Regions from separate parts of the Peribacillus sp. NPDC096540 genome, predicted to be linked through region 3. Evidence: riboswitches for the same ligand, from Rfam matches in the RefSeq annotation. Region 3 holds a riboswitch; each other region holds the start of a gene.
The links. A riboswitch is a leader RNA that binds a small molecule or an ion and turns the genes downstream of it on or off. The one in region 3 is predicted to bind cyclic di-GMP.
Positions count from the first base shown of each region.

Region 1 (7,401 bases), on a different contig from region 3:
TTTTGCTTCAATTGCCTGATGAAGACCTTCACTGTAACGGCGGCCCTTCATTAAACGGCCAGTGAATTGGTCGACGATAACAATCTCGCCTTCTTGAACAACATAATCCACATCCAAATGCATGGAAACATGCGCCTTCAAAGCCTGATTAATATGATGGTTTAAGGTAACATGGTTGATATCGAATAAGTTATCAATATTAAATGCTCTTTCAGCACGGTTCATACCTTCTTCGGTCAGCTGAACACCTTTTGTCTTTTCATCATACGTATAGTCCGTTTCTTTTTGTAACGTCCTCACAAAAGCATTTGCTTGGATGTAAAGCTGTGCTGATTTTTGCGCTGAACCAGAAATGATCAAAGGCGTTCTCGCTTCATCAATCAAAATTGAATCGACTTCATCGATGACAGCAAAATGCAACGGGCGCTGTACCATTTGTTCTTTATACAAAACCATATTGTCACGCAAGTAATCAAAGCCTAACTCATTATTCGTGCTATAAGTAATGTCAGCATTGTAGGCGGCTTGTTTTTCTTCTTTAGAATGACTGTTCAAATTCAACCCGACAGTCAAACCCAGGAAATCATACAATACACCCATCTCAGTTGCATCACGGTGCGCCAAGTATTCATTGACAGTCACGACATGCACACCTTTACCAGTAAGAGCGTTTAAATAAACCGGCATGGTTGATGTTAATGTTTTACCTTCACCCGTTTTCATCTCGGAGATGTTTCCATCATGAAGGGATGCCCCACCCATGATTTGAACACGGTAAGGATACAAACCAAGAGCTCGTTTTGCCCCTTCACGCGCAACTGCAAAAGCTTCAACAAGCAAATCATCCACGGTTTCCCCGTTTTGATAGCGCTCCTTAAACTCCTCTGTTTTGGCGCGCAACTGCTCATCCGATAACGCAGCTGTCTCATCAGCCAGCGCTTCGACCTGATCAGCGACTTTTTCCAGACGCTTAATTTCTCGCTTATTCGGATCAAAAACTTTATTTAATATATTAAGCATTCAATAACGCTCCTCTATTATGGTAATGATCATTCAATAACACATTCATATAAGTAAGAAGAAACACACCTTCTGTTAATACTAATCCAAGCTTAATTTTAACACTTCTATTCTAGAGGTACAACTTCATGTCACTCTATGTCTATGGACCTGAATTCAATTCTTACGAAAAACAATGGATAAAAGAGGGGTAGAGCTGTTAAAATAGAGGGAAGTATCAAAAGTACCTTACACATTCCCCCACTTTTCATATGAGTCTTTAACAAGACAAACGAAAATGCGGATTAAACACAACCTTCTATTAATAGATATTTTTGGTCCCTCTATACTGATAGTCAGTTGAAGTAATCTAGCTTTTCAGGCTTCCTATTCCTGTGATTTTATGTGGGTTTAAAACTTATAAATTGAAGATAAATAGAACATGTTTCGAGGTGGTATTGTTGATTGGTGAACGTGTAAAAAAACTGCGAGAAGAAAAGAAAATGTCAATGACTGAACTAGCCGATAAAGCCGGAGTAGCAAAGTCATACTTAAGTTCGCTCGAGCGGAACTTACAAACGAATCCTTCTATTCAATTTCTTGAAAAAATCTCCGCTGTACTTAACATTCCTGTAGATGCCCTTCTTTACGATGTACCAAATAAGGAATCCTTGGACACTGACTGGATGAAAATTGTTGAGGAAGCCATGAATTCTGGCGTTTCTAAACAACAATTCAGAGAGTTCATTGAGTTTAATAAATGGAGAAAAGATAAAGAAGAATAGATAAATTCTAAACTATCTACACAAACATAAATAGTACTGCTCTATCAAACTAGTCTTGATAGAATTTCACACAATAAAATAATCCCTATAGACAGCTATGTTGTAAATCAACTGTTTATAGGGATGTTTTTTTCAATCATTTTTTGATTCTTAGTTTTCATTGTTCTCCTCTATTGACACATTAAGATTCTCTTTTTGTAAAAAAGCACTAATTTCTTCTTTCTTAAAACCCAATTTCCTAGCTTCTGCAATCAACTTCACCCATTCTTGATCCACTTTCACTTAAACCACCTCTTTTATCCTCCTAAAATACTACTTGTATGTATTTTAAGCAGACCAGTCCATCTTAGTATCAAGCAACCTTAGACCTATGCCTTGCGACCTCACCTTTCGCTAAGTTTGCCTTTGTCAGGGTAATTATTACAAATACTATATTTAGTATCTTATTATAGCTAATATCGACTCCAAATATTGCTATTTTATGTCGCTAATTTACCACAATATACAACTTTTTATCGACAAAATATTACAAAATCAAGAAAATTAATGATAGTTTTTGTCTATTTTATGTACAAAGCAAGATGGTTCCAATGTTTCATGTTCGTTTTTTTACAAAATAATAAACATTGCCCTTCTTATTCAAACGATGGTGCATATTAATTCTTTCCATTGTAAGTGCATCAAAAGCTTTTTGCGCAGACAAGTCCTCACCACAGGTCGGACAAGTTGCCATATTCTGCACTTCTAAAAGACGCCCTATGGCATGTATAGCAATTTTCCTGATACAATAATCCACTCCCTATGCACTATAATCAAATGTTTTATTCAAATGAATTTTTGTTCTTTTTAAAGAACTTTAATTCAAGTGCAGTACAATAGGGGAGTATTCAAACGAGTATAAATACCCATTTATCTTATTAAAGAACAAAAGTGCCTTTTTAAAGAAAATATTATACTTTCCGTACTTCATTGTATTTTTTAGAGAACAATGAAATTCCCAGAGACCAACCAGTTAATCGATAATATTTGATACCTCGCTTTCAACAGAAGAATTTACTTATTATAAAGACACTTATCGAATTGCTAATTAGTCAGCTAAATAATCAGGAATGAAAAGGGAATGAAAAATAAACAATCATTGACCTCTTTGGTTGAAACTGATGGTTGTTTTTCCAGAACTATAGAACTCCTTAGTCTAAATGGACATGCAATGGATAGAAGTAAAATTTAAAAAGCACAACCCATAGTCTGGGTTGTGCTTTTGTTTATAGATTCATATTAACTAGGTTCAATTAATCCGTAGCGCCCATCTTTACGACGGTACACAACATTCGTTGTATTTGTATCCGCATTGGTGTAAACGAAGAAACTGTGACCAAGCATATTCATTTGCAGAATCGCTTCTTCACTATCCATTGGCTTCAAATCAAAGCGCTTATTGCGGACTACTTCAATATCAGTATCATCTTCAAATTCGTCCACCATTTCATCAGTTTCCGTATTAAAGGCGAACGCCTCAGGAGTTGTAGATAAGTTGTTACGGAATTTACGATTGACTTTCGTTTTATGTTTACGAATTTGGCGTTCAAGCTTGTCATTAATCAAGTCAATGGCAGCATACATATCCGCATTTTCCTCTTCAGCGCGAAGAACCAAATTCTGCATTGGAATCGTCACTTCGACCTTGGATGTATTATTGTTCACTTTCAAATTCACTAACACATTTGCATCTGGTGTATTGTTAAAATATCGTTCTAACTTGCCAATTTTCTTTTCGACGTATTCTCGAATTGCTGGAGTTACCTCAATGTTTTCACCGCGTACGTTGTAATTCATAAAGTGAGTCCTCCTTAAATTAAGACTATACAGTTAGATTCTACAATACCCCTCCGGTTTCCTTTAGAAACACATCACGAAATATGTCGAAATTATGAAACAATTGTCGGAAGGTTTGGAAAGGGTTGATGTCTGCCCTAGCTTTATTATAACAAATGTAACGCTATAAAGAAAAAATTAAGCCCTTAATATTTACAAAAAATTAAAAAATATTTAACATTAATACCGTTTGGAATTTAAACGGCTAATTAATATCTAATTTCTTTTATCGTAGAACATGCCATCTACTGATAGACTTTCATACGGGTTCGTGTATTTATTAGATGATTTTTTCTTCTTATTTATTTCCTGGATGTCCCGCTTTATCTCCAGCCTTTGAAGATTCAGCAAGCGATCGACCTGTTGGTTAAGCAACATTATTGCGCGGCCAAGCTGTTGCTCTTCACCAGTAAAAGGCGGTTTGATTTGAGAAAGAAGTTCATCTCGCTGATCAATCAGCTGTGTGACCCTTTCTATTTTATCATCACGTTCTGCAATCGTCCTATCTTCCAGAACGGCAATTAATTCAACAGTCAAATCATGAAAGGTTTGAATGATCATTACACTTGACCGCTTTGTGTAAACTGTTTTTTCCTGTTCATCTGAATTACTTCCTTCCAAGTATTACGGAAGTCAGTAACGAGTCCCTCCACCTCTTCCAAGGCAGCAACATCATTTTTCATATTCGCCTCTACCAGACGGCGATTCATGAAATCATACAGACTCATCATTTCTTTGGATACTTCGACATCCATATCCAGCGTCACCATCAATTCATGGACTATGTTTTGCGCCTTAATGATGTTCGTATTCTTCGCTTCGATATTACCAGCTTTAATGGCTTTCTTCCCAAGCATGATGAACTTTAGGCAGCCATTATACAGCATTAATGTAAGCTCTCCCGGAGATGCTGTATTGACTGAATTCTGTTGATACGAATGATATGGATTATTTATCGCCATATTTATCTCCCTTTCCGGCTTACCTTAACTAAAATAAGATGCTAACGATGCACTTTGGCTGTTTGCCCTTTGAATCGCTTTTTCCATAGCTGTGAACTGATTGTAGTAGCGCGATTCCAATTTCGTTAACTTTGCTTCAAATGTTGAAATCTTCTTATCCAGCCCATCAACCAATTTTCCGATTGTAAAATTGTTATTAACATATCCAGCTTTTCCGGCTTTTTCAGTAATCACCTTCATGGATGATTCTATATCATCCCGTAACCGGCGCGCGAGGCCTTTATCGCTTTTCTCCGTTCCATTGGCCATGAACATATCATAAATCGCATTTGGATCTTCACTAATGGCTGCCCGGAGCTTGTCCTCATCAATCGTTAATTTACCGCCCTCCAAATAATTCTTGGTCGTAGTGATTCCCAAACTGCTGAGATTGTTTTTACCTGTGATCCCATCCACCGAGGTGTATAGAGATGATCGCATTGTGGTTAGAAGACTTTTTAGTGTCGAGTCACTTTTTAACGTTCCGCTCTTCGCTTTCTCTTCCCACATCTTCACTTCATCTTCTGTCATTGCCTTCTTTTGCTCAGTGGTAAGCGGGGTAAAGGAGCGATATTTCGCTTCACCCGTTTTATCCTGAACCTTTTTAATGATTTCATTGTATTTATTCACAAACTGAGTGATTGTGTCCAAGATGGAATCCACATCAGCCGTTGATGAGAATGTGACGGTATCCATCGTTTTCTGCTTAACCGTTATTTCTGCTCCATTGATTTGAAACGTATTCGAAGGTCGGGAAATGTCCAGTCCATTATAAGTAATCGTTGCATTTTCCCCTATTGTGCCGCCAGTCCCTTCATTGTTACTGCTCATTTTTAACGCAGCAAAAAAATCTCCGGTACCCCCTAATTCAATTTCAGGGCGATCTTTTACATCACCGGTATTTTTAGCAGTGATGGAAAACTTCTGGGAGGTTTCATCAAAAAATAGAGTCACTCCCGAGTTAGCATTAATTTTATTAATAACACTCTCTAGCGTATCGTTTTCATTAAGAGTAAGCGTATACGGTTTGTCCATTGTTACTCCATCTTTTACTTCCGTATCAAAACCGCCATCTTTATTGATGGCCAGTATCGTAATATCTTGAGGTGTCGTGATACCCAATTCCGATAGTTTCTTTTTGGAGTCAGTAACAGCTGATTTCTCCGTACTTGTCATGGTTGCTGCTTTGGCAAGCCCGTTCACCTTGATATTTCCAGTAAAATCACTGGTCGAACTCACATTTTTCACCGATACTGCATCTGGATTCGATACCGATATTTTCTTTTTAATAAAGGATGACTGCTTCCCAACCCCATCACGAATGAGTCTATCCAATTCTGATAAAGATGTATTTATCGAGCGGTAATCATCCCGCTGCCACTCGGAATACTGCTTTTTCTGTGTTAATTTATCCAATGGCACCCGTTCCGCCTGCATCATACTCTTAACTAATTCATCAATGTCCATTCCACTCGCAAAACCACTGATTCGTACCACAATTGATCACCCGCCTATATTTTTTCATCCACCATAATCCCGACAAACTCTGTCATTGCCGCATAGAAATCCAGTAACTTCTTAGGAGGGATCTCCCTGATCGTCTCATCCGTAACGTCATCCACAACCTTGACATAATACTCATTCAGCTCCTCATGATACTCAAAACGAATGGCCGTATGTGTTGGATCCAGGAAGGCGTCCAAACTTTCCACTACTTCTTTCACCTTTTCTTTTGCAGGCTCATTATTAGATTCTACACTTTGTTCTGAATAGGCAAGCGTATTCATTTCACGTTGATAATATGAACTAATTCCGTCTGAGATTGCTGTTCTAAGTTGTGAGGAAAGAATATTCGTGGACAAACTCTCCAGCATCTAAATAGCCCCCAATATGATATCTTTACTTTTTATATCGGTTCTGAAATGAAACTTTACAGTGTACATACAAAGGATTTATCATTAAATAGAGAACAAACATTCTACCATTGGAGGGGATAACGTTATAGAATGGGACTAAGAAGAAGAGTATACACTCTTATATAAGGAGGTTTTCATGATTTATCTTACTGAAATCCAGAAAAATATATTATATGCCAGTATTATAAGTGACGGTTAAATTACGAAAATTTATAAAAATAGCAGGAGAAAGAACAATAGCTACCGGGAACACTACGGCACATCTCAGGAAGATTATCGAAAATGGAAAATTTCCTTTTTTGATGGATTATTGTATATCACTCCGGCTAGCCAATGTGTCCGTTCCGCTTCTTTGGAATTATTCACAAATTTATTTCCTCACTTTTACAGCAAAGATGGAACTAAACATCTCCCTTTCACATTAGTGAAAAATTGCCGTTTACCACATTTCCTAACTATTCTATACATGGATGATGGCTCATTAAGCATCTCATTTAGGATAAATCATAATAAGAGAATTATATACCTCACACCGCATATTTACCTTTACCTTCAATGCTATCCTAAAGACGAATTAGAGAAACTAAAGGAACTATATTTACCACATATCATTTATCCTTAAAGTTGAGTTCTCGTAAGGATGGTTATGGATATATTCTAAAAACTACTTCTGTTAAAGAAACTTTTCGTTTCCTCAAACTAATCGAACCTGTAGCAAAAACTTGTTCTTCTATGCTATATAAAACCTCTTGGGAATTCCGAAATCAAAAGGAAATACTCAGATGGAAATCTAAGTATCCTGATTACACGATTCTTACCAGCAGT
Region 1 covers NZ_JBNNTG010000001.1:150,307-157,707, reverse strand. Annotated here, with positions in the region: gene secA (preprotein translocase subunit SecA) at 1-1,020, opposite strand, end outside; gene ACQKMR_RS00675 (helix-turn-helix domain-containing protein) at 1,461-1,784, shown strand; gene sinI (DNA-binding anti-repressor SinI) at 1,935-2,066, opposite strand; cyclic di-GMP riboswitch class I at 2,113-2,198, opposite strand; gene hpf (ribosome hibernation-promoting factor, HPF/YfiA family) at 3,063-3,620, opposite strand; gene ACQKMR_RS00660 (flagellar protein FliT) at 3,876-4,220, opposite strand; gene fliS (flagellar export chaperone FliS) at 4,220-4,621, opposite strand; gene ACQKMR_RS00650 (flagellar hook-associated protein 2) at 4,646-6,157, opposite strand; gene flaG (flagellar protein FlaG) at 6,172-6,534, opposite strand; gene ACQKMR_RS00640 (hypothetical protein) at 6,776-7,198, shown strand.
Region 1: another riboswitch for cyclic di-GMP. It lies ahead of sinI (DNA-binding anti-repressor SinI); the one in region 3 lies ahead of ACQKMR_RS03920 (anti-repressor SinI family protein).

Region 2 (7,401 bases), on a different contig from region 3:
TTCAGTTCCTTTGGATGAATTATTTAGTAGAATTTCCCTTTGCTATAGTTCAACTCACCATGAATGTTGGCTAAGGAAGCGGTCCTGTTCTAAAGAAACATGCGGTGAGTTTTTTAAAAGTGGTTCTACTATACTTTTGTAATCCTATCTCTCATACGCTTGCTTTAAAGTTTTGATGTCAATTTTCTTCATTTGGAGCATTGCATTCATAACTCTTGCTGATTTTTCTGGATTGGGGTCGCTTAACAGCTCAGTTAGGGCATTAGGAATAATTTGCCACGAAACACCATATTTATCTTTTAGCCAACCGCACACTTGTGCCTTCTCTTCTCCGCCTTCGGAGAGTTTTTCCCAATAAAGGTCCAATTCTGCTTGTGACTCGCAGTTGACGATAAATGATATTGCCTCTGTAAATTTGAATTGCGGACCGCCATTTAATGCTATGAATTCCTGACCCTCCAGTTGGAATTCTACGGTCATTACTGTTCCTTCTGATATCCCCTGGATTTCATGCCTTTCTTTTCCATAGTGTGTGATTCTTCCTATCTCGGAATTTTTAAAGATAGAAACGTAAAATTTCGCAGCCTCTTCGGCTTGTGTATCAAACCACAAGTTTGTTGTGATTTTTCTTATACCCATTTTAAAGCACCTCCATATGTCCTCTAAGTCTTAACAAAAAAGGATTTTTTATTCTCGCTAGGCCTAAAGCAGAAGTTACAGTTATCTTAGAGTTATCCGTTATTCAAGAATATGGCCCCATTCAAAAAGGACACCTTCTTTTTTTTCATAAAGGCGCCTTTTAATAGAATAACTACAATTGAAATAGCTGGTAATGCGGAATAATAAGCTAATGTTCTTAAACAAGCCATCGCTTATTGCAACTTGATAATTAACTGAAGCTAGTCCGTTAATTCAAAAGAGAAAAAAAGTTCCCTCTCATTAACATCTTAATCATTCCGTAATTTGCTAAGCGATTGGAAAATCCGCCCTCTGTGATGTGATTCATGTTCAATCAAATGGTACACAACCCATTCAGGTGTTACATCATATTGTTCAAGTACCCTCGGTTTACGCCAATCCGTTAAGTCCATTGAACGAAAGTGGGAAAGAAAAACTTCACGTACCTTATTAAGGCGGTAAAAATGTTCTTCTAAAGTTTGTCCCTCCATGTGGGTTAATGCTCCATCTTCAGAACGGCATTCTAACGGAAACAACAAGCGTATTTCCGAATCCCATTCAGTAACAAGGACCTCTTCATATAACCAATCTGCCTCGATCAAGGCAATGTGATATAGTAACGAGCCAATTGTTTGTCTTTCATCACTTTTTGTGTCGAGTATACTTTGGCTGACCCCAGTTAATTCTGTTATAAGAGTACGGCGAACATCTTCTAAACACCACAGCCACCGGCCAATTTCTTCTTCGTATCCTGGTAATGTAGACACCTGTAGAGCTCTTCTCTCCAAACTGATCATCCTCCTCTTATTAAAGTCTTACATTCTATTAAAAATGGGCGTTTCCTTCATTTAAATAAGAAATTCTCTTCACGTATTTCACAATCTTTTTAGAATAAGTACATGGGCTTTTAAACAACTTATCTTTATTGTCATTCAAAAAGTTACCCAATCCAATTACCTTTAGTTTTTAAACAATAATAAATACATTCTACAATTTACGACAACATTAGCACTATCTAGATAGTAATATATAACTATAATAAAATGAGTAAACGGCAAACAAATCGAAAGGTTAGGACGCAAAGCTAACAGGTCTAAGGTCAGATTGACTACGATAGCTGGGCTACCTCTTCAACGGAGGAATAGTGAATGTTACTTCAGACAAATGACAGAGTAAAAGAATTAGATAAAGAATGGATTGAACTCATTCAAATGGCTATCAAAGTAGATATACCGTTAGAGGAAATTAGGGGATTTTTATTAGAGGGTAGGCAGTAGGCCTAAGCTTTCTGTCTGACCACATTAGCGCCTATTTTATATTTTTAACTTTATTAAACTATAAAATAGATAATAATTAGCTTTAGTGATAATGAATAGGATGGTTGCTGCGGTAATTATTTTTATTATCATAGTCTAGGTATATATACTCATTAATACCGCTAGATAAGATAAAGAATAGGAGGGCAAATATGCAAAATCATGAGTTAGAACAAGTAATAAAGAATGCAGACAGAGCAATAAATAATGAAGATTTCGATCAATTAATGGATTTCTATTCAGAGGATGCTACCTTAGTTGTAAAACCTGGAACGTTAGCTAAAGGAAAAGAAGAAATACGTCGGGCATTCGTTGCCATCGCCGATTATTTTAATCATAGTTTAATTGTTAATCAAGAAAAGATGGCAATAATCGAAACAGGTGATACGGCATTAGTTGTCGCAAAAGCCCTACTGAGTGCCAATCAAAAGACTGATTCGGCGTTCTCAATGGAAAGAATGGCTACCTATGTTTTTAAAAAGGATTCTACGGGTACCTGGCGTTGCATAATTGATAATTCTTACGGTGCTGAATTACTTGAATAATTCATGTACAGAATTTGAATAAATAGAAAAATCCCACCTTCTATTAGGTTTTAGGTCAGATTTTCATTGTACAAATCTCCGAAGCAGACGTTAATAGAGCTAGAAATAAAAAAACTCCTATTATTTTATAGGAGTTCCAGATGATTTTCTGATTACCAATTCAGGCTTTAAATTTATTGTTCGATAATCAGCAGGACCGACTTCATCTACTCTTTCAATCACTAATTGTGTTCCTAAATATCCGAAGTCATAAGCAGGCTGCGAAGATACAGTCAAAAAAGGATCAAAGTCTGAAAATAATTCTAAATCGTCAAAGCAAACGACAGCAATGTCTTCTGGAACTTTAATCTTTTTTTCTCGTAAACTTTTTATAATTTTAATGGCAATGAAATTATTTGCTGCAAAAATAGCTGTTGGACGATCAGCAGGAGAAACATTAACCAAATGAGCAATTCCATTCCATTGCTTTTCTTGTTTATAATGAGTCTCTACTAGGAAAGCGGGTTCTATGTTTAAATCATTAATTTTTAACGTTTCAATATACGCCTGATACCGCTCTTTCGAAGTGGAAATCGTAAGTGGGCCATGAACCATTGCTATTCTTTTATGACCATAATCAATTAAATGCTGAAGAAGTAATTTTGTCCCTTCATAGTTATCTCCAAGTACTCTATCACACGAAACATCTTCAATTTTCCTATCTATTAATGTAAATGGGATTCTGTTTTTAATAAGTTTCTTTAAGTTTTTGGTCGATTGATCGCCTGTAGGAGCAATAATTACGCCATCTACCCTTTTTGAAATTAATGCATTGATATATTCACTTTCTTTTTCGTAGTTTTCATCTGTATTACATAAAATAAGCTGATATCCCATTTGATTAGCCTTATCCGCAGCGCCTCTTGCAACCTTTGTAAAAAAGGGGTTTGTGATATCCGTTATGATTAATGAAAGTAACTTAGTTTTTTTAATATTCAAACTTTGGGCAGCTGAATTTGGTATATAGTTTAACTCTTTTATAACAGCTTCTACTTTTTCTCTAGTCTTTTCACTGATATTTCCTTTATTATTAATTACTCTCGATACAGTCATTGGTGAAACATTCGCTTTTTTTGCAATATCGTAAATTGTCGTCACTTTTTGTACCCGCCTTTACATTTTCCCTTATATTGTATCATAAGTATAAATGGTTATTTTATACTTTAACACGCAGGCAGTCATGTTAACTCAAAAAAAGACACAGTCCTTAGTGAAGGATTGTGTCTTGCATTAGATTTAATTTTGATTAAATCCGCTTTCATCCATGTAAAATACCTCCCAAAGATGTCCGTCTATATCCTGAAAACTCCAACCGTACATGAAGCCATGATCGATGGACTCATTAAAAGGCTTTCCGCCAGCATCCAGGGCTTTATTCACGATCTCATCCACTTCTTCCTTACTTTTAACCGATAATGCCACAATTGCTTCCGTACTTTTTGCTGTATCCGGAATTTCCCTCTTGGTAAACGTTTTAAAGTAATCTTCAACCAATAACATGACATATATAGACTCACTGATAACCACACACGTCGCATTTTCATTGGTCATTTGCTCGTTAATCTCAAAGCCGATTTTTGTGAAAAATTCTATTGAGGCATTCAAATCTTTAACAGGCAAGTTTACAAAGATCTTTTCTGCTTGCACTCCCATCAAATTCACCCTCACTTGATTTATTTTATGTTCATTAACCTACTATTCGATGCCTTTTTCGATAATCCTGCTCGCAACAAAAAAAGGAGACACCGGAGTATCTCCCATCCTTATATAACAAGTACAACAAAGAGTTAACCGTTAGCGAACGATAACCCTTTCTCGGCAAGAGCACGACGGATTTGCTCCAATGCTTTAGGTCCCATACCATGTAACTGCAAGACCTCTGCTTCACTTAGCTTAGTAAACTGCTCAAGCTGCAAGTACCCAGCCCCAGCGAGTGCTCGTTGTGCAGGTTTAGCTAATCCTGTCGGGAGATCGCTTTCGTTATTCTTCATAATACTTTCTCCTTCTTCTGTTAATGACTTTATTAATAAATAGTAAATCAAGACTTCCCTTTAATTTTACTTATATTGATTTTGTGTAGGTTCGCAATAAAGTCACGATGTTTATAATGAACCGAGTCTTAATAATGAAAGGATTTCGGATTTTCTTATTTCCAGGCGGACAAATATTTCTTTCGATATTTACTATCTTCCTCGGACTCAATCAATTCCATTGCTATTTCCTTAATATGCTCATCCTTGACTTCATCGTATAATTTTTTTAAACCTACAATTATATCGTATCGAATCAAGGTATAATGTTTTTCGTTCATTCCATTTTTGAAACGTTCAATAATATGGTTGAGCAGCATTTCTCTTTGCTCTGGCCCAGCTAACCCCACCTTCCATATCGATTGTAAACTATGCCGAGCAGTAACAAATTTCGAATCCTTAGTCACTTCCCATAGCGCCGGAAAATCGCGAAGCATTCGTTTATCGGGATCACTGATTGCCAAACCAGCAAGAAACTGTGCAGCCCTCGATCTCCTGTGATTATCGGGTTCAGGTGTATCTTTTGATCAAACTTTTTTTCAAAGCTACATTTTGAAATGAACTGTTCTAACCAGCTTGTTCTTATAGGCAATAAAAAAAGGACCTTCCAAAGATCCTTTTATTCAAACAAATTCAGTTTACTTATTTTTCTCCTAAAATAGCGAGTGGACTAAATACTTCATAATGGATATGGTCTGTTGATACACTCCATTGATTTAGGGCCCCATTGATTGCTTCCATAAAAGGAATAGGTCCGCAGAAATAAAAATTAGCCTCTTTTGATGGAACGATAGATTGCAGGAAGTCTAAATCCACGTATCCTTCTTTATCGAATTGTTGAGAGGTCCGATTGGCTTCAGTTGGTGAACCATAGACGACAAATGATTTTATATGTTGATGATCATTTGCTATTTGTTGCAGATGCTCTTTAAAAGCATGTGTTTGGCTGTTGCTTGTTGCATGGATAAACGTAACCTGACGTTGTGGTTGCTTTTCTATAATGGTATTTAACATGCTAAGCAATGGTGTAATTCCAATACCGCCACTAATTAGAACGATAGGTAAATCTGTGTTATCAAGTTCGAAGTCACCTGCAGGAGCAGAGAATTGCAGCGTATCTCCAACTTGCAGCTGTCTATGTAGATAGTTAGATACAATTCCAGATGGTGCATCTCCATGGGCATCTTCACGTTTAACACTGATTCGGTAGTAATCCTTACCAGGTGAATCCGAAAGACTGTAATGGCGTATATGCGTATATTTCTCGCCGGGAATTTCCGCCTTAATTGTTAGGTATTGCCCAGCATGATAGGAGGCAATCGGTTTTCCGTCTGCAGGCTTTAGATAAAAGGAAGTTACTTCATCACTTTCTTTTATCTTTTTATCGATATTGAAGCTTCGATATCCTTCCCATCCACCAAGCTGATGTTCTGTTTCCTCATAGAGGTTTTTTTCAATATCAATAAAGGCATCTGCAATATACCCATAAGCCTTTCCCCATGCCTCTATGATTTCATCTGTGGCTGCGTCACCCAACACATCTTTTACTGCCTGAAGCAACGTTTCACCTACGACCGGATACTGTTCAGCCATGACCCCTATGGCACGATGTTTCTCAGTAACTCTTTTAATAACAGGTTTTATCTTCAAGGTTCGTAATATGTTCACCTGCGGCATAGACGGCATAGACCGCATACCCCAAGGCCTCCTGTTGAATTCCTCTTTTTTGGTTGGTTTGGTTAAAAAGGTTATACAAATCAGGCGCTTTTGAAAATAGTAATTCATAAAATCTCTTACCTATTGGCTTACTATGTTCCTTAAGAACAGGTGCAGTTGACTGAACGATTTCTATGGTCTTAGCATCAAGCATGTTAAAATGTCCCCCTCAAATCATAGGAATATATTTACAGTAAATAGTATTCCCACTCAGTAGAGGAGTAAACATGATATTTTGACCCGTTCTATCACTAACCAAACTAGATTCATTACTTATTTTTTAGAATAATCTCATGACAAACAGGAAGTGTTACTGTAATAGTTGTTCCCTTATTCGAAACACTATTTATATTAAGTGTTCCATTCATCGTTTGGATTGTCTTCACAGCTACCATTGATCCTAACCCTGTACCCTTTTCTTTGCAACTGTAATAAGGTTCACCAAAACGGTTTATTTGTTCTTTGTTCATTCCTATTCCATTGTCACTTATTTCGATAATTATGTCGGAATTTTTTACATAGGAAACAATACTAAGTTCCCCGCCGTTTGGCATAGCTTCTATACCATTTTTAATAAGGTTTAGGAAGCATTGCTTGAAATGTTGAATATTCCCACAGGTAATTCCTGGAGTTAACTGTTCTGATATATTGACTAAATTCATGTTAGCTAATGGTTTTATCATTTCAATTATATTTCCTATTTCACGGTTTATTAAAATATTATCCACTTTTTCGATTGCAGGTTTTGCAAATGCTAAGTATTCACTAATAATTGATTCTGCACTATTAAGCTCTCTAACAACATGTTGTATATATTGTTCTTTTACTTCTTGAGTAAGATCAGGAGCCTTTAGCAGTTGAACAAAACCCTTTACAACTGTTAAAGGATTTCTAACTTCATGTGAAATACTTGCAGCAAGCTGACTGACTACCTCCATTTTTTCAAGCCTTATCATTTGTGTTCGGATTAAAATCGCATCTTTTAAAATTTCCATGATATATACAGCCAAAACGATAATGAAAGGAGGGAGGATAATAAAGTAAAATACATACGCCTCCGTTATTCGAAAATAATCA
Region 2 covers NZ_JBNNTG010000025.1:71,236-78,636, forward strand. Annotated here, with positions in the region: gene ACQKMR_RS19680 (VOC family protein) at 145-639, opposite strand; gene ACQKMR_RS19685 (DinB family protein) at 948-1,466, opposite strand; cyclic di-GMP riboswitch class I at 1,722-1,808, shown strand; gene ACQKMR_RS19690 (anti-repressor SinI family protein) at 1,827-1,955, shown strand; gene ACQKMR_RS19695 (YybH family protein) at 2,147-2,539, shown strand; gene ACQKMR_RS19700 (LacI family DNA-binding transcriptional regulator) at 2,660-3,676, opposite strand; gene ACQKMR_RS19705 (VOC family protein) at 3,815-4,231, opposite strand; gene ACQKMR_RS19710 (DNA-binding protein) at 4,366-4,569, opposite strand; partial or broken gene ACQKMR_RS19715 (hypothetical protein) at 4,725-5,120, opposite strand; partial or broken gene hmpA (NO-inducible flavohemoprotein) at 5,251-6,478, opposite strand; gene ACQKMR_RS19725 (ATP-binding protein) at 6,594-7,401, opposite strand, start outside.
Region 2: another riboswitch for cyclic di-GMP. It lies ahead of ACQKMR_RS19690 (anti-repressor SinI family protein); the one in region 3 lies ahead of ACQKMR_RS03920 (anti-repressor SinI family protein).

Region 3 (7,401 bases):
AATAACAAAATAAACTATTCTTTTAAACTGAAATTAAATATAATAGACTAAGTGATTACAAAACGAGGAAGGAAGTAAGATATGAGAAACGAAAAAAAGAAGAAAAAGAAACGGACATGGCTGAAAGTAGTCGGAATTGTCGTCCTTCTTATTATATTAGGCGGTGGAGCCTTTGCCTACTCCGTATGGAATGCCCTAAATAAAACTGTAGAAACGATGCATACACCCATAGACCGTACCACGGATAAACGAACAAAAGACCTTGCCCTATCAGATCAGGAGCCCTTTTCCATGCTCATGCTCGGTGTCGATGAACGAGATGGCGACAAAGGCCGTTCAGATACAATGATCGTCTTAACAGTAAATCCACAAAAGAAATCGGTTAAAATGCTGAGCATCCCGCGTGATACACGCACCGAGATTGTCGGGCACGGTACACAAGATAAAATCAACCACGCGTTTGCATTTGGCGGCGCGGCAATGTCGATGGATACTGTCGAGAACTTCCTCGATATTCCGATTGACTACTATATGAAGATCAATATGGAAGGCTTTAAGGATATCGTTGACGCAGTCGGTGGTGTGACTGTGCAAAATAATTTGGACTTCAGTTCTGATGGTGTTCATTTCGCAAAAGGTACGCTTACCCTTAATGGGAAAGATGCGCTAAGTTATGCACGAATGAGACATGATGATCCAAATGGTGATTTTGGCCGTCAATCCAGACAACGCTCCATTATTGAGGCTGTTATCAAGGAAGGCGCAAGCATTTCATCGTTGACGAAATACGATGAAGTTTTCGGTGCACTAAGTAAAAATGTTCAGACAAATTTGACGTTTGATGACATGATGGACATCCAAAAGAACTATCGGGCCGCAAGCAAAGACATTTCCGAATCATCCATAAATGGCACTGGAACGAAAATCGACGGAATCTACTATTATATTGTGTCGGAAGAAGAAAGAGAAAAAGTTCAAGCCGATTTAAAAGAACATTTAGCCATAAAATAATAAATAATGAAAAAGCTGTCTGGAACCGCATCCAGACAGCTTTTTCATTTTCTTCGTCCAATATTCTGACAAAAAACGGACATCAATTGTAGAGATTTGTTGGAATCTTTGTTGTTTATTAGGCGTAAAAAGACGGTATAATCTAGTATGAGTTGAATATTCCTTTCTTCCTCTTGAGCCATTTTTATAACTAGACACTATTATTCTTTGGACACGAATCATGTTAACTATCATTCTTAATCTATAACATAAAACAAAAGGAGTGTATTGTATGAAAATCAAGGCAGGTAGTTGGACTATGCTAAGTAAACAAGACAAAATGTTTATTCTGAAAGCTATCAGTGATCGCTCTAAAATGAAATATGTTTCATGAGAAGGAAAACTGTTGATTTTCTAGGGATATGCCCTCTCCATTTTCAATAATTAAAACAATTATAAACCTCGAAAAAGGAGAGGAATCTATTCAAAACGATAATCCCATAACAAACGCCATTCGCCTTTTTCCTTTACCACATAGCAATCCTGTTCTATTGTAAACACGCCAAAGCGAGAATCGAAGACCTGTGTTACAGGAATCTTATAGGCAGTTTTATGCACCTTTCCGTCCTTAGCCAGGCTCCAGTTCTTCACTTTTTTAGATCGCCCTACATCATACTGAAAGGTTTCCACTTCCATATGCTGCATAAAAACATGGGTCCGATTTTGCACATAATCGCCTCGATTTGGGAACCGCAGCTTCATTTCAGAACTTAATAAATCCCATGACTTCCCGAACTCCGCCCCACTCTCATACTCATAAAAATCCTCCACCAAGCGTACAGAGCCACTCGGCCAAAGAAAAATGATACAACCTCCTACAGCTAAAACTAGGAGCAAACTTGCCAATATTCCTTTTGGACTTTTATTTTGTCTTTTCACCTTTCATCACCTTCACAAGGGTCATTGCTATCATATATATGAAAAAAACGATAAAAAAGAAGCATGTTGCTAGACATACTTCTTAAGTATTTGTATCGGTACGGTATCTTGGGAGATTTCTTAGTTATAAGGATTTTAAGTAAAAAGAAAGGGGCAATCGTTCAATGATGCTTTCGCCGTCGATTTATTATAAGAAAGCATAGAATGCCTAGCAATCCACCAAATGTATCAAGCATAACATCCTCCCACAAAGGGGTACGTCCACCTGTAAATTTTTGATGCAGTTCGTCCGCACTAGCATAAAAAAGGACACACAAAAGAGCACCTGAAAACGTAATTATGCTGTTTTTTACAAAAGTGCGCCAAACACCCACCGTTAAAAAACCGAACGAAAGCTGGGAATAACCACTTACAAAACTTACGGATTATATACTATCATGTTCCTCAATGATACCGCTTAGTTTTTCCTTAAGATCTTCCACAAGCTCATTTACTGTAACATCCTGCTGAAACTCTCCTTTAGTATAGGTATCTATTAATATATCAATAAAACTCATTAGAATATCCACTCCAATATGAATAGAGCCACTATGTAAAACAATTGTCCTGAACCTATTTTTCTAAAATAAGGAATATAGCTCTTTTAATTGATAATCACATATAGTATGTGTATTAGCAAGCGTAATATACATTAATAGTGAATGAATCCAACAATATTATGACATTTGATAAAGAAGTGTCGGAATAATGAAAAATTTGAGGATTATTAAAAATGAGCTCTAACATCAGCGAAAGAATAGTTGCATATATTCATCTAATTATTTATATCAATAAACAGCAAAAGTAAAACAAAAAAAGACTGATTTCTCAGCCTTTTTGAAAACACCCGTTACAATTGACCGATAAAAAAAGTCAATTAACGGTAATATAGTCCCAATGAAAATTTTCTTGCTTCTTTCTTTTCATAAACTTCCTCGAACGTAATAAATTTGTTTTTTGTCATCAAATTCTTCTTGTATTTTGATGGCAGCTTGACATCGTCTTCGCAAAGTCCTTTTAGCTTTTTCTTTATTTTATAGTATCGTCAAATTCATAAAAATATTAACTGTATTATTCATTATTTTTTTGATGAGCCGCATTTCATAAATTAATATCTGATCTTTACTATATAGTCTACTATAAATCATATAAAGTTCATTCATTCAAAATATTTCATAATACCAATTACCATATTAAATGGACAAAGGTTTCATTCACCTCTACAAAGTTTCCTATCCCTATCTGTTGCTAAGGAACTGTTTTTAGGGCTGCAATTTGATTAAACTAGAAACTTTTTGCTGATATAAGAAAGCGCTTATAATAGTGCTATATACTGATAATCATTTCTTTTATTAAATATTACTATACTACTTATTGAAAGTTTTAGTATCGGAACATTCCAGTCAGGAAATATATCTAATTATATCCGAATATTCTATAGAAATAATAGTACTTACAATTTCCGATCTATACTATAGGGAAATAACAATATATTATTCTAATCTAAGAAACACTTAGGTATCAGCGCACGGAAATGAATAATTTTGTTGATAAAAGATCGTTTCATCCGCAAGCTTTTAAATAAAAAAAAGGCTGAATAACAGCCATTCAAAGTAGATATATTTTTTTATTTTTCTAATTCCAATTCTTGCGGGGCTGATTATTCAAGTTCTGTTCATTCTGAATAAAATTTCGCACTTCTTGAATGGAAACACCTAAACTTTTTGCTTTCAAAATTAAATTAACCCATTCTGCATCAATTTTTTTTTGCATATCTTCTTTTTCACCCTATTTGCGGTAACACAGCCGTCTTAGCATAGCCTTAGACCTGTAATTTTGCGTCCCTACTTTTCAATAGGTTTGCCGTTCTCAGGAGTATTGAATATTTTACAAGATCTACTTACGATGGTGGTTAAAAACTTTAATGAAGACATCTCCATTTTCTGATTACTTAACCCCAATTTCATCCATATTGCAGTAACCCAGCTATCCTAGCAAATGCCTTAGTTTTGTGGTTTTGGCCCTTACTTTTCAATTACTATATTGAGATTTATTATACTTATTATGTTAACAAATGTTAATAGGTAATATTAGTAAGTAATTTAAAATGTCTTCTTAATAATCTTAAGATCTATATTCTTTAGTCTAATGACAGGCTATAACCAATTCCCTTCCTTCATAAACTAAACATAAAAAAACTACTATTATATAAACCTTTGACATAAACGGTTTTATCCGTCCCCCATTTACTTGAAACTTACTTTTAAAGAACAACTGTATTATCCCTTAAATAAACCTCACTAAATGCCAACTGGCCAGTAACATTTTCTTTCAAGTTTATTAAATTAAAAATTTCAAGATGATTGAAATGTACCAGCTTTCCGGAATTTCCTTGTAGATTCAAATTTAAAGGTAATGCTATATACCATCTCTAGTGTCTGTTTTACTCATTAAGAATTATTTGTAATCGAGGAACAGTGTTTACTCTATCATTATATAAAAACCAAACTTCCCCTAATAATTGAGCTTATAGATCAGGATACCGCGTTCCATTTTTTACTTTTTTTGTCTACTTTTGTCTGTGTTTGTCTGTTTTAAAGAACTAACTATACTTTATAACGAACAAATGCTATATTATAAAAAAACGGTTCTTATGGAGGGGGAATATGAATAGTAGATATGAGGAATTTGACTCATTAAGAGGATTAGCTGCACTTATTGTATTAGTTGGACATTATATGATGATATACCCTTCATATGAAAGTTATCGGTATGATTCAAACAGTCCCTTCAATGTCTATTTGTTCAAGGAAACTCCTCTTCGCCTTTTTTTCAGTAGTGGTAATGAGTCTGTCATTCTATTCTTTGTATTAAGTGGTTTTGTTTTGTATTTATCTATTAATAATGCTAAATTCCATTATCCTACATACTTAATAAAACGAGTTTTTCGAATTTATTTACCATATCTAGTAGCTATCAGCATAGCTATATTGGCTAAAATGCTTTTAACCCATTATATTGATATGCCTTTTATTAGTAACTGGTTTAGTAAATCCTGGACCGTTTCAGACACACCTGCTCTTTTATTACACCATCTTTTGTTTATCGGAAGTTACAATACAGACGCCTATAACAATGTAATATGGTCTCTTGTTCACGAAATGAGGATCTCGATCACATTTCCATTTTTGATTCTTTTTTTTATACGCAAAAAGCTTAAATACTCCATATTCTGGTTCGTTTTTTTAAGTTTTTCATCAACTATGATTTTATATTTGTTTGGTTCTAGTTTGAACATAACTAGCAGTCTTTTAAGTTTTCACTATATGACTCTTTTTTTAATGGGGGCAATATTAGCGAAGTATCGCCATGACCTTTTTAACTATACTTTTAAAATGAAAAAAACTGTAAAAATTGTACTATTAATAATCGCAGTTATTTGTTTTATGTACGAAGGAATAATTGGTGAAGTGGATTTATTAAATAATTATATTTTCAGGGACTATGTTGTCTCGTGTGGAGTTTGTATCTTTATGATTATGAGCATATCTTCCTTAAAACTTTCATCATTATTAAGGTCTAAAATACTTACTCTTCTCGGTAAAATTTCTTATAGTCTGTATTTGTATCATCTCATTTCCTTATTCTCATTCATGTACTTATTTTATGATAAGTTGCCAACCGGCTTGATTTTAATTTTTTCCTTCTTCTTTTCTTTTTTACTATCTTCATTGGCGTATCTATTTGTTGAGAAACCATGCATGAACCTTGGAAAGTTTATTACGAGAAGAAAAAAACAAGTAACAGAAATACCCGTGAGTTCTATACCTGTAAAACGAAAAATAGGGTAAAAGATACCTATTTATAGAATGATTTTCAAAAAGAATATTGCTAATTGAAAGGTAAATAATTTCTCTAAAAAAGTGGTGAAATAGATGAATGAAAAAGTAAAAATTAAAGACTTTATACGTATCTTAAAAAAGCGAATATTAATCATTATACTTTCTACAGTTTGTATTACTGGTTTCGTTATTTTTTCTTCCATGTACATTATGAAACCAACTTATCAGTACTCTACTCAAGTTCTGGCAGGATCTTTAAGTATGGGAGAAAAGGAAACTTCCATAAATAAAGTGCAAGAGAACAGACAGCTGGCTCTATCGTACATGGATATCATCAAAAGTCCACAAATTATGACAGGAGTTAAAGAGGAGTTAAACCTAAAGACTTCAAGTTATGAATTACTCAAGCAAGTTTCTATTACCAATAGAGATAATTCTCAGATTATTATTATTACCGTCAAAGATTCTAATCCTGAGTCAGCTAAAGCCATTGCACAGACTGTCGCAATGCATTCTATATCTAAATTTAAAGACTTTGCAAACGTAAAACAGATTAATATTCTTAATGATTCCGAAATGGAACAAGCAGAACTTCTTTTTCCAAAACCCAAATTCATATTAGCCATTTCAATCGTAATAGGCTTATTTGCCGGAATAGGTTTAGCACTTCTTCGAGAACACTTTGATGATGCAGCCTACAGCGATCATCAGCTTGAGCACCTCGGACTTCCACTATTAGGAAGAGTAAGCTTAAATAACAAAAGGAAAGACAAAACACGGAAAACACCTTATAAGACATTATCCTCTACGGAACGTGGTGAACATAGTGGCTATTAAATTCACAAAGAATCAACCCTTTTATCTAAATGATGTCAACAATAAAGAACAATTTTATTCCATATGTAACAATATCGAATCCAAGCTCAAAAAAGAAGATTCACTATTAATGGTTACATCAATTGCACAATCACAAAATATAGCCAATGCAACCGCGTACTTAGCTCTTGCCTTTTCTGAACAGCGTAAACGAGTGCTGGTAGTGGATGCTAATCTTCGCCAACCTTCATTACATCATGTGTTTAATATCGATAATTCATTTGGTTTGACCACCTTACTCTTAAATAAGCAACCAAAAAATAGTGATCATGCAATACATATAAAAGATCATCTATTCTGTTTACCCACTAGCGAAGTCCTTTATGAACCAGCGACATTATTAACATTAGAGACCCTTCCCACCCTAATTGAGGAGTGGAAAGAGATTTTTGATATTATTCTGTTTCACACTTCAGATAGTTTAAACAAACCTGATGCACAAATCATAGCTAAATACTGTGATGGCATTATTTTAGCGATACAAGAAGGAAGAGATAAGTTAGAAAAGATTGTGAATGTGAAAACACAATTTGAACGGGCAAAACACGAAATAACCGGTACAATGATCATTTCATGAATAAAGGAGGGTAACAATTGGGTTCAAAGGTTAGAGTTGATAGAGAGGAAGAAATACTAATAGAACCACTATCGACATCACCATATTTTGCTATAAAGCGTTCTATAGATTTTATCGTTTCGTTTTTTATGTTACTTC
Region 3 covers NZ_JBNNTG010000003.1:19,587-26,987, reverse strand. Annotated here, with positions in the region: gene ACQKMR_RS03940 (LytR family transcriptional regulator) at 82-1,011, shown strand; gene ACQKMR_RS03935 (hypothetical protein) at 1,471-1,929, opposite strand; partial or broken gene ACQKMR_RS03930 (VanZ family protein) at 2,091-2,306, opposite strand; gene ACQKMR_RS03925 (hypothetical protein) at 2,355-2,486, opposite strand; gene ACQKMR_RS03920 (anti-repressor SinI family protein) at 3,604-3,741, opposite strand; cyclic di-GMP riboswitch class I at 3,762-3,843, opposite strand; gene ACQKMR_RS03915 (acyltransferase family protein) at 4,635-5,819, shown strand; gene ACQKMR_RS03910 (YveK family protein) at 5,904-6,647, shown strand; gene ACQKMR_RS03905 (CpsD/CapB family tyrosine-protein kinase) at 6,637-7,263, shown strand; gene ACQKMR_RS03900 (sugar transferase) at 7,281-7,401, shown strand, end outside.